2 regions of the Carnobacterium antarcticum genome follow, and region 2 is predicted to be linked to the other one. Evidence: a T-box and tRNA genes for the amino acid it is inferred to sense, from the RefSeq annotation. Region 2 holds a T-box; the other holds one or more tRNA genes.

Region 1 (4,390 bases), 370 kb from region 2:
AATGTGCGGTGGTGACGGCAAGAAGGTCACACCTGTTCCCATGCCGAACACAGCAGTTAAGCTTCTTAGCGCCGATGGTAGTGAAGGGTTTCCCTTTGTGAGAGTAGGACGCTGCCGCGCATTGATTCATTAAATTTAATTTATCCCATGGAGGTTTAGCTCAGCTGGGAGAGCATCTGCCTTACAAGCAGAGGGTCAGCGGTTCGATCCCGTTAACCTCCACCATGAGTCATTAGCTCAGTTGGTAGAGCATCTGACTTTTAATCAGAGGGTCGCAGGTTCGAATCCTGCATGACTCATAACTAAACATCTATGATGGATAGTTATGCTACGCTTAGCGGGTGTGGCGGAATTGGCAGACGCACTAGATTTAGGATCTAGCGTCGAGAGACGTGGGGGTTCAAGTCCCTTCACCCGCACCATTTATTCTTTTTACTGTATTAGCCGGCTTAGCTCAGTTGGTAGAGCATCTGATTTGTAATCAGAGGGTCGAGGGTTCAACTCCTTTAGCCGGCACCATTTGCGGAAGTAGTTCAGTGGTAGAACGCCACCTTGCCAAGGTGGAGGTCGCGGGTTCGAACCCCGTCTTCCGCTTACTAGACCAACTAGTAAGCAAGATTTGAAAAAATCATTGCTTGTTCTAAATGCCGGGGTGGCGGAACAGGTAGACGCACAGGACTTAAAATCCTGCGGTGAGTGATCACCGTGCCGGTTCGATTCCGGCCCTCGGCACCATTATTCAGCACCCATAGCTCAATTGGATAGAGTACCTGACTACGAATCAGGCGGTTAGAGGTTCGACTCCTCTTGGGTGCATTCCATTTTACATAATCAAGAATGGAAATACCAGATTTCAACATACGGGAAGTAGCTCAGCTTGGTAGAGCACTTGGTTTGGGACCAAGGGGTCGCAGGTTCGAATCCTGTCTTCCCGATTTAAAATGTTGGGGCCTTAGCTCAGCTGGGAGAGCGCCTGCCTTGCACGCAGGAGGTCAGCGGTTCGATCCCGCTAGGCTCCACTTTTAAGTTTTTAATTATTAGATATTTTGGCGGTGTAGCTCAGCTGGCTAGAGCGTCCGGTTCATACCCGGGAGGTCGGGGGTTCGATCCCCTTCGCCGCTATTACAATTGAAAGAGCTTGGACCTTTAGCTCAGTTGGTTAGAGCAGACGGCTCATAACCGTCCGGTCGCAGGTTCGAGTCCTGCAAGGTCCATTAGTCGTATCTTTTATGATTGATTACCTTGTATACATTATAACGGAGGATTACCCAAGTCTGGCTGAAGGGAACGGTCTTGAAAACCGTCAGGTGTGTAAAAGCACGCAAGAGTTCGAATCTCTTATCCTCCTTATCTTCATTTTTTATTCTTATTATCGCGGGGTGGAGCAGTTGGCAGCTCGTCGGGCTCATAACCCGAAGGTCACAGGTTCAAATCCTGTCCCCGCAATTATTATCATAGAACGCATATGATAAATAAATAGTACAATGCAAAAAAAGGTCTCGTGGTGTAGGGGTTAACATGTCTGCCTGTCACGCAGAAGATCGCGGGTTCGATTCCCGTCGAGACCGTTTTTGCGGGTGTAGTTTAGTGGTAAAACCACAGCCTTCCAAGCTGTTGATGCGAGTTCGATTCTCGTCACCCGCTTTTTTTATGGGCCTATAGCTCAGCTGGTTAGAGCGCACGCCTGATAAGCGTGAGGTCGATGGTTCGAGTCCATTTAGGCCCATTGAAATATATATTTTAGTTATTGGATTTGGGGAAGTACTCAAGAGGCTCAAGAGGCGCCCCTGCTAAGGGTGTAGGTCGCTAACGCGGCGCGAGGGTTCGAATCCCTCCTTCTCCGTTTTTAATATTTGAAACAAGGCCCGTTGGTCAAGTGGTTAAGACACCGCCCTTTCACGGCGGTATCACGGGTTCGAATCCCGTACGGGTCATAGCAATGAATTGCTTATAATTGAATGCAGTAAGTTGTTATAACAGTTGGAATTATGGAGGATTACCCAAGTCTGGCTGAAGGGAACGGTCTTGAAAACCGTCAGGTGTGTAAAAGCACGCAAGAGTTCGAATCTCTTATCCTCCTTATCTTCATTTTTTATTCTTATTATCGCGGGGTGGAGCAGTTGGCAGCTCGTCGGGCTCATAACCCGAAGGTCACAGGTTCAAATCCTGTCCCCGCAATTATTATCATAGAACGCATATGATAAATAAATAGTACAATGCAAAAAAAGGTCTCGTGGTGTAGGGGTTAACATGTCTGCCTGTCACGCAGAAGATCGCGGGTTCGATTCCCGTCGAGACCGTTAATTGAATACTATGGCCCGGTAGCTCAGTTGGTAGAGCACTTGATTGAAGCTCAAGGTGTCGGCAGTTCGATTCTGTCCCGGGCCATTATTTATGCGGGTGTAGTTTAGTGGTAAAACCACAGCCTTCCAAGCTGTTGATGCGAGTTCGATTCTCGTCACCCGCTTTTTTTTTATGGGCCTATAGCTCAGCTGGTTAGAGCGCACGCCTGATAAGCGTGAGGTCGATGGTTCGAGTCCATTTAGGCCCATTAAATAAAAAATTACGTTTTTGTACATAAGGCCCGTTGGTCAAGTGGTTAAGACACCGCCCTTTCACGGCGGTATCACGGGTTCGAATCCCGTACGGGTCATCTGAATATACTATAACTCCTAGCCTTTCAATAAGGTTGAGGAGTTTTTTTGTATTTGTAATTTGTACTGTTAGAAGAAAAAATAAAGACCCCGCGTAACTAAAACGGGGTCTTTATTCGTCCATTTAGTGAATGAAAAAGCGCGTGCTGATAATACAGGCAAATAAAAACAAATACAGTAAGGAATAGAGGGATAACTGTTTGAGTGTATTCGTATTCTTTTTAACAGCTTTAGTTGGATCATAAGATTGTATAGCTGTCCATGCAGCCGGCATACTTAAAAGGAGCAAACAAGTAAAGTATGAAAAAGAAGGCCACAACATTAGAAAACTGCTGAAGTAGAGAAGAACAAGCACACTGTTCAACGCAAGATAAGTCGTCCGGTCAGTGAAGAGTTCATTAGTCGTAACAGAAACTAATGGTTTTAAAGACGTTTGATACTTGCCTAGTTCTACAAATAAAGCCAACAGTACTAAAGGAATACTCCACAAGAAAAGTGTGTTCGGAATAAACAACACTTGAATGGAAAAACTGATATAAGTCATGATGGCCCCTTTAAAGACAGCTTGCATAGCGATAGAAAACCACGCTAGTCCTATTTTGATTAAGTAAAATTGTCCATGGACAAGCAAGGAGTAAAATAATAAAAGCATCCCAATTAAATAATGCAAAGAAAAGGTAAAGTAAACAACCAAGCTTAAATTTAACAGTTCGAAGATAAGTAAGAAGATGGTCGAATGTCTGCTTGTTTTTTTTATCCACCTTTCAAGGAATTTTTCTAAAAACTGATTTAATAAAATGAAACAGTAAAGAAGAAAGAAAGGAAGGAAATGAACTCTGGTTATCTGAGCAGCATACAGGGTTCCGACGAATAGATAGGTTAAAGGTGTAGCGAAAATAATAAAAAGTGAGTGATTAAAGAAAGCTTGAAAACGTTGATAAGTAAAATTTGCCACTGGAAAATCTCCTTTCACGTGTTGTGCCCTTCTATCTTACCAAAAATCAATCGAAGGAACAGCATAAAAAGAAACTTAAAAAAAGCTAATGAAGATTAAACTCCTGCTGATTGCTAACTATCTTAAAGTTCTAAAATATTGTTCACCTAATTACATGGAAGTATGTTAAAATATATAAGGTTTGCAAATGGAGTCCCGAAAGGATTCACTTGATGAAAAGAGTGGAGAAGCCTTGTAACCGAAAAGATAAAGGGGGAACAATAGAATGACAGAAAGAAGATTATTTACTTCTGAATCAGTATCAGAAGGTCATCCAGATAAAATCGCTGATCAAATTAGCGATGCTATTCTAGATGCAATCATTGCAAAGGATCCAGATGCACGTGTAGCTTGTGAAACGACCGTAACAACGGGGTTAGTTTTAGTTGTTGGAGAAATATCAACCTCAACTTATGTTGATATCCAAAAAGTTGCTCGGGAAACGATTCGCGGGATTGGATACACGCGTGCAAAATTTGGTTTCGATGCTGATACATGTGCCGTTATTGTCGCAATTGACGAACAATCGCCGGATATTGCTCAAGGCGTAGATGATTCAGTTGAATACAAGTCACTTGATGAAGACGAATTAGACCAAATCGGAGCAGGAGACCAAGGTTTGATGTTTGGATTTGCTATCGATGAAACACCTGAACTGATGCCTTTACCAATTTCGTTAAGCCATCGTTTAGTCAAACGTTTGGCAAGCGTTAGAAAAGAAGGAACTCTTTCTTATTTAAGA
Region 2 (4,390 bases):
ACCCATTTGCTTCGTCACTTTATCAGGAGACATCGTATTTCCAATTGATTTGCTCATTTTACGTCCTTCGCCGTCTAAAACCATTCCTTGAGATAAGACTGTTTTATAAGGAGCAACGCCATTAATAGCTACGCTAGTTGTAATGCTGGAGTTGAACCAACCACGGTATTGATCAGAGCCTTCCAAATACATATCAGCTGGGAAAGACAAATTAGCTCTGCCTTTCAAGACAGCTTCATGAGAAGATCCAGAGTCAAACCAAACATCCATAATATCCGTTTCTTTTGTGAAACTATTATTCGGACTTGAAGGATGAACAAAGCCTTTTGGCAATAAATCTTTTGCTTCACGCTCAAACCAAATATTAGAGCCGTATTCGCCAAACAACTTCGCTACATGATCGATTGTTTCTGGAGTAATGATTGGTTCCCCGTTTTCACCATAAAAAATCGGCAATGGTACACCCCAAGCGCGTTGACGAGAAATAACCCAATCGCCACGGTCTCTTACCATATTGTATAGACGCTGCATTCCCCATTTTTGAACCCACTCTACGCCTTCAACTGCGTTTAAAATGTCTTCACGGACTTTGTCGATAGACGCAAACCATTGAGGAGTTGCTCGGAAGATAACCGGTTTTTTTGTGCGCCAGTCATGCGGATAACTATGCATAAAGAAGCTCAAACTTAATAATGCGCCTTTTTCTTCTAGCATATCCGTGATAATCTTATTGCCTTTATCATAAAAAACGCCTTCCAGACCTGGTGCTTCATCAGTGAAACAGCCTCGGTCATCAATTGGCGATAAAACACCCAATTTATATTTTTGACCGATAATATAGTCATCGTCACCATGCCCAGGGGCTGTATGAACTAAACCAGTACCTGCGTCAAGAGTGACATGATCGCCTAAAATGACTAATGACGTCCGGTCGTATAATGGATGCTGAGCCGTCATGAATTCCATATCTTTTCCTTTTAATTCGCTGATGACTTCAACTTGTTTCCAACCAATTTCTTCTGCAACAGTTTCAACTAACTCTTTTGCTAAAACATATTTTTTGCCATCTGCTACGACCACAGCGTATTCGTATTCTGGGTGAACTGCGATTCCTAAGTTAGATGGAATTGTCCAAGGCGTTGTAGTCCAGATGACTAGAGAAGTAGCTTCGTCGATCAAACCTTTGCCATCAACTATTTTAAAAGCAACATAAATACTAGGTGATTTTACATCTTTGTATTCAATTTCCGCTTCGGCTAAAGCTGACTCACTAGACGGTGACCAATAAATAGGTTTCAGCCCTTTGTAAATATAGCCTTTTTCGGCCATTTTTCCAAAAACACGGATTTGAGCTTCTTCATAATCTGGTGTCAAAGTAACATAAGGATGGTCCCATTCCCCTGCAACTCCTAAACGTTTAAAGTCTTCACGTTGTTTGTTGATTTGTTCCCATGCATATTGTTCACATAGTTTACGAAACTCTGCGACAGACATTTCTTTACGTTTAACTCCTTTATTCGTTAACGCTTGTTCAATTGGCAGTCCATGTGTATCCCACCCAGGAACATACGGAGAACGGAATCCTGACATGGATTTATAACGAATAATAATATCTTTACTGATTTTGTTTAAAGCATGTCCAATATGGATGTTCCCATTAGCGTATGGAGGGCCATCGTGGAGAATAAATGTAGGCTTAGTTTCATTTAATTTTTGACGTTGCTCATAAACGTCTGCTTCTGCCCAATCTTTTTGCCATTCCATTTCGCGTACAGGTAAGTTTCCACGCATTGGAAAAGAAGTTTTTCCCAACTGCAATGTCTCTTTCATTTTCATTAGTTCATTCCTCCATCTTTAATCTGGTGCTTATTTTATTAGCGTACTGCTTTGGCCTTTAAATTGCAAATTCATTGTACAAAAAAAAGACTCCACCCCTCAAAGGGACGAAATCTCGTGGTACCACCCAAGTTCAGAAAACAAAACGTTTTCTCTCAAGTAATTGTTAACGGAAATCAACCGGCTGATTTTACTAATACATTCAAATCAACACTCCTGGGGGATCTGACACTAAAAAGGGCCTGTTAGACTTTCACCATCTTCTAACTCGCTAAAAAGGTTTTTTAATGCTTTCTGTCCCATTCATCGTTTTATGCTTTTGGCAATTCAATTGCAGGCAACGTGCCTTCTGTTTGTTCTTCTTGTTCTTCAGATTCTGCTTCTTTTGCCGAAGTACCTTCATCCGTTGTTTCAGTAGATACGTCAGTTTCTGTCTTTTCCTCTTTAAGATCTTCGTCATCAACTTCTGTTGCTTGGATATCAGAAAGCATTTCTTTCAATGTTGGGAGTTCTAATGCTTCTTCTTGTGAAGGTTTCAGAATATCTTCCCATTCTTCATTCTTGACCATTTCCAATTGTGATTCGATCATCAACTGTAACCGTTGTTTAAAGACTCTGCTTTGTCTTCTCAACTCATCTGTTTCAGTCGTGATTTTTTTCGCTTTGGCAACAGCTTCATCTAATAAACGATCTGCGTTCTTTTCTGCTTCTAAACTAATCAATTCTGCTTCTTTAGCAGCATTCTCTTTCAAGCGATCTGCAGCATCTTGAGCTACAATGATCGATTTGTTTAATGCATCTTGTAAATTATTGTAATGAGTCACTTTTTCTTCAGAAAATTTTAAATTCTTTTCCAATTCGCGGTTTTCTTTCAATACCATTTCATAATCTTTAATGATTTGGTCTAAATAATCATTTACTTCATCTTGGTCATATCCACGCATCTTGACTGGGAACTCTTTGTTATGTATATCTAAGGGAGTTAACACCATCTAAGACACCTCCATCATCTGAATTGATTGTACTCTTAAGCTTTTAATTAAACGATTTACTATTAGAATACCTAAACAAGGCTATTTATGCAAGACCCCAAATTGTATCCGCCATTTATCCTTTTTAGTTTTTCCTTCGATTTCTTGGATTTGAAGCCTTCCAAAGCCACGTACAGAAACAATATCTAGTAATCCTAATTCAAAATCAGGCCGCGTTATTTCTGCCCAATTTAATTTTATTTTACCTGACTCAACCATTTGTTTAGCACGTTGTCTAGAGATATTAAACAATGTAGCAATAACTGTGTCTAGCCGCATAGAAGAAACCGTTTCTTGTACTACAGTCCAGCTGTCGATCGGCAGCAGCATATCTAAATAGGTTTTCTCTTCAATACGCACTGAAACATTGCCTATTTTGTCCACTTGATTTAATACGAAACTCTTCATGCTGTCTTCAACAAAAAATTGCCACTTTTCGCCATCGGAAATAATGTCGCCAAAATACTCTCTTTTTAGTCCGGTCGAAAGTAATGTCCCTAAAACTTTTCCATGTGACATTTTTGCAAACTTAAGTGGATAGCGTATTTCACACAAGGTAATATCAAATTCATCTTGTTTGGGAATGTAATATTCAGGACAAATGTACACTCTAACACGTTCGGCAGCTTCATAGCCGCCGAATGTATAGAGTTTTATCTCGCTTCTTTTTCCAACAATCGTTTCCACTATATAAGCTTGTCTTGGATCCAAGAAATTGGTCAGATAAGGAGCATATTGATCTTCACATGCTCTTATCCAGCCAGTAACTTGATCAATAAAAGGTCGTTCTTCTTTTCTAAAATGTTGGTAGACATTCTCTAACATCAGGAACCCTCCTAGGTCAGAAGCCGAAAAATAATCTTAAAACGATTTGGTAAAGAGAAAACAATCCTCTTTGTGCTAGATTCAATACAAGAATAGCAACAATCCCTGAGATACTGATCATTCCAATTGGTGGAATGATGCGTCTAAAAAAGCCTAAGTAAGGCTCGCAAATTCGGGTTAAAAGCTGTCCGAATTTAGATTGATAGGCTCCCGGCATCCAAGACATCAATATATAAATAATGATGATTGTTGAATACACTTGGATTAGTTTTGATAAAATCATATACAATCCAGAAATAATAGTAATCACGTTTAGGCTAATCCTCTTTTCTAATATAAATCTTTGTCTCTCATGATATCCGTTAAAGCTCCATCGATAGCAACATTATGTGGAGTACATAAGAAAATCTCATCTCCGATTCGTTGGATATCGCCATCAAGAGCATAAACCGTTCCAGTTAAAAAGTCGACGATTCTTTTAGCTTGATTTTCATCCATCCGAACAAAGTTTAACACAACGGATTGGTTGTTTAATAAGACATCCGCTATTTCTTGAACTTCTGAGTAAACTCTCGGCTCAAAAATAGTGATCTTAGCTTGTTGTGGGGTAGGCTGTTGGCTAATGGACACCACTTTATTGCTTTTTGCTTGTTCGCGTCTTGTATTGATAATTGGAGTCGCTGATGTTTCAGTCTGTC

What was found. The T-box of region 2 lies ahead of ileS (isoleucine--tRNA ligase). A T-box ahead of a tRNA ligase gene usually reads a tRNA of that ligase, here a tRNA-Ile.
Region 1: it has a tRNA-Ile gene. The T-box ahead of ileS (isoleucine--tRNA ligase) is inferred to sense a tRNA for this amino acid. The anticodon was not compared.

What each region holds. Positions count from the first base shown of each region.
Region 1 covers NZ_CP010796.1:2,369,204-2,373,593, forward strand. The annotation lists rRNA gene rrf (5S ribosomal RNA) at 5-120, shown strand; tRNA gene NY10_RS11195 (tRNA-Val) at 150-225, shown strand; tRNA gene NY10_RS11200 (tRNA-Lys) at 227-299, shown strand; tRNA gene NY10_RS11205 (tRNA-Leu) at 338-422, shown strand; tRNA gene NY10_RS11210 (tRNA-Thr) at 444-519, shown strand; tRNA gene NY10_RS11215 (tRNA-Gly) at 523-594, shown strand; tRNA gene NY10_RS11220 (tRNA-Leu) at 647-735, shown strand; tRNA gene NY10_RS11225 (tRNA-Arg) at 743-816, shown strand; tRNA gene NY10_RS11230 (tRNA-Pro) at 862-935, shown strand; tRNA gene NY10_RS11235 (tRNA-Ala) at 947-1,019, shown strand; tRNA gene NY10_RS11240 (tRNA-Met) at 1,049-1,122, shown strand; tRNA gene NY10_RS11245 (tRNA-Ile) at 1,141-1,214, shown strand; tRNA gene NY10_RS11250 (tRNA-Ser) at 1,259-1,348, shown strand; tRNA gene NY10_RS11255 (tRNA-Met) at 1,374-1,446, shown strand; tRNA gene NY10_RS11260 (tRNA-Asp) at 1,496-1,568, shown strand; tRNA gene NY10_RS11265 (tRNA-Gly) at 1,574-1,644, shown strand; tRNA gene NY10_RS11270 (tRNA-Ile) at 1,653-1,726, shown strand; tRNA gene NY10_RS11275 (tRNA-Ser) at 1,756-1,843, shown strand; tRNA gene NY10_RS11280 (tRNA-Glu) at 1,863-1,934, shown strand; tRNA gene NY10_RS11285 (tRNA-Ser) at 1,991-2,080, shown strand; tRNA gene NY10_RS11290 (tRNA-Met) at 2,106-2,178, shown strand; tRNA gene NY10_RS11295 (tRNA-Asp) at 2,228-2,300, shown strand; tRNA gene NY10_RS11300 (tRNA-Phe) at 2,316-2,388, shown strand; tRNA gene NY10_RS11305 (tRNA-Gly) at 2,397-2,467, shown strand; tRNA gene NY10_RS11310 (tRNA-Ile) at 2,478-2,551, shown strand; tRNA gene NY10_RS11315 (tRNA-Glu) at 2,582-2,653, shown strand; gene NY10_RS11320 (hypothetical protein) at 2,779-3,609, opposite strand; SMK box riboswitch at 3,786-3,877, shown strand; gene metK (methionine adenosyltransferase) at 3,875-4,390, shown strand, end outside.
Region 2 covers NZ_CP010796.1:131,699-136,088, reverse strand. The annotation lists gene ileS (isoleucine--tRNA ligase) at 1-1,836, opposite strand, end outside; T-box leader at 1,937-2,152, opposite strand; gene NY10_RS00780 (DivIVA domain-containing protein) at 2,148-2,828, opposite strand; gene NY10_RS00775 (YlmH family RNA-binding protein) at 2,910-3,692, opposite strand; gene NY10_RS00770 (YggT family protein) at 3,709-3,975, opposite strand; gene NY10_RS00765 (cell division protein SepF) at 4,023-4,390, opposite strand, start outside.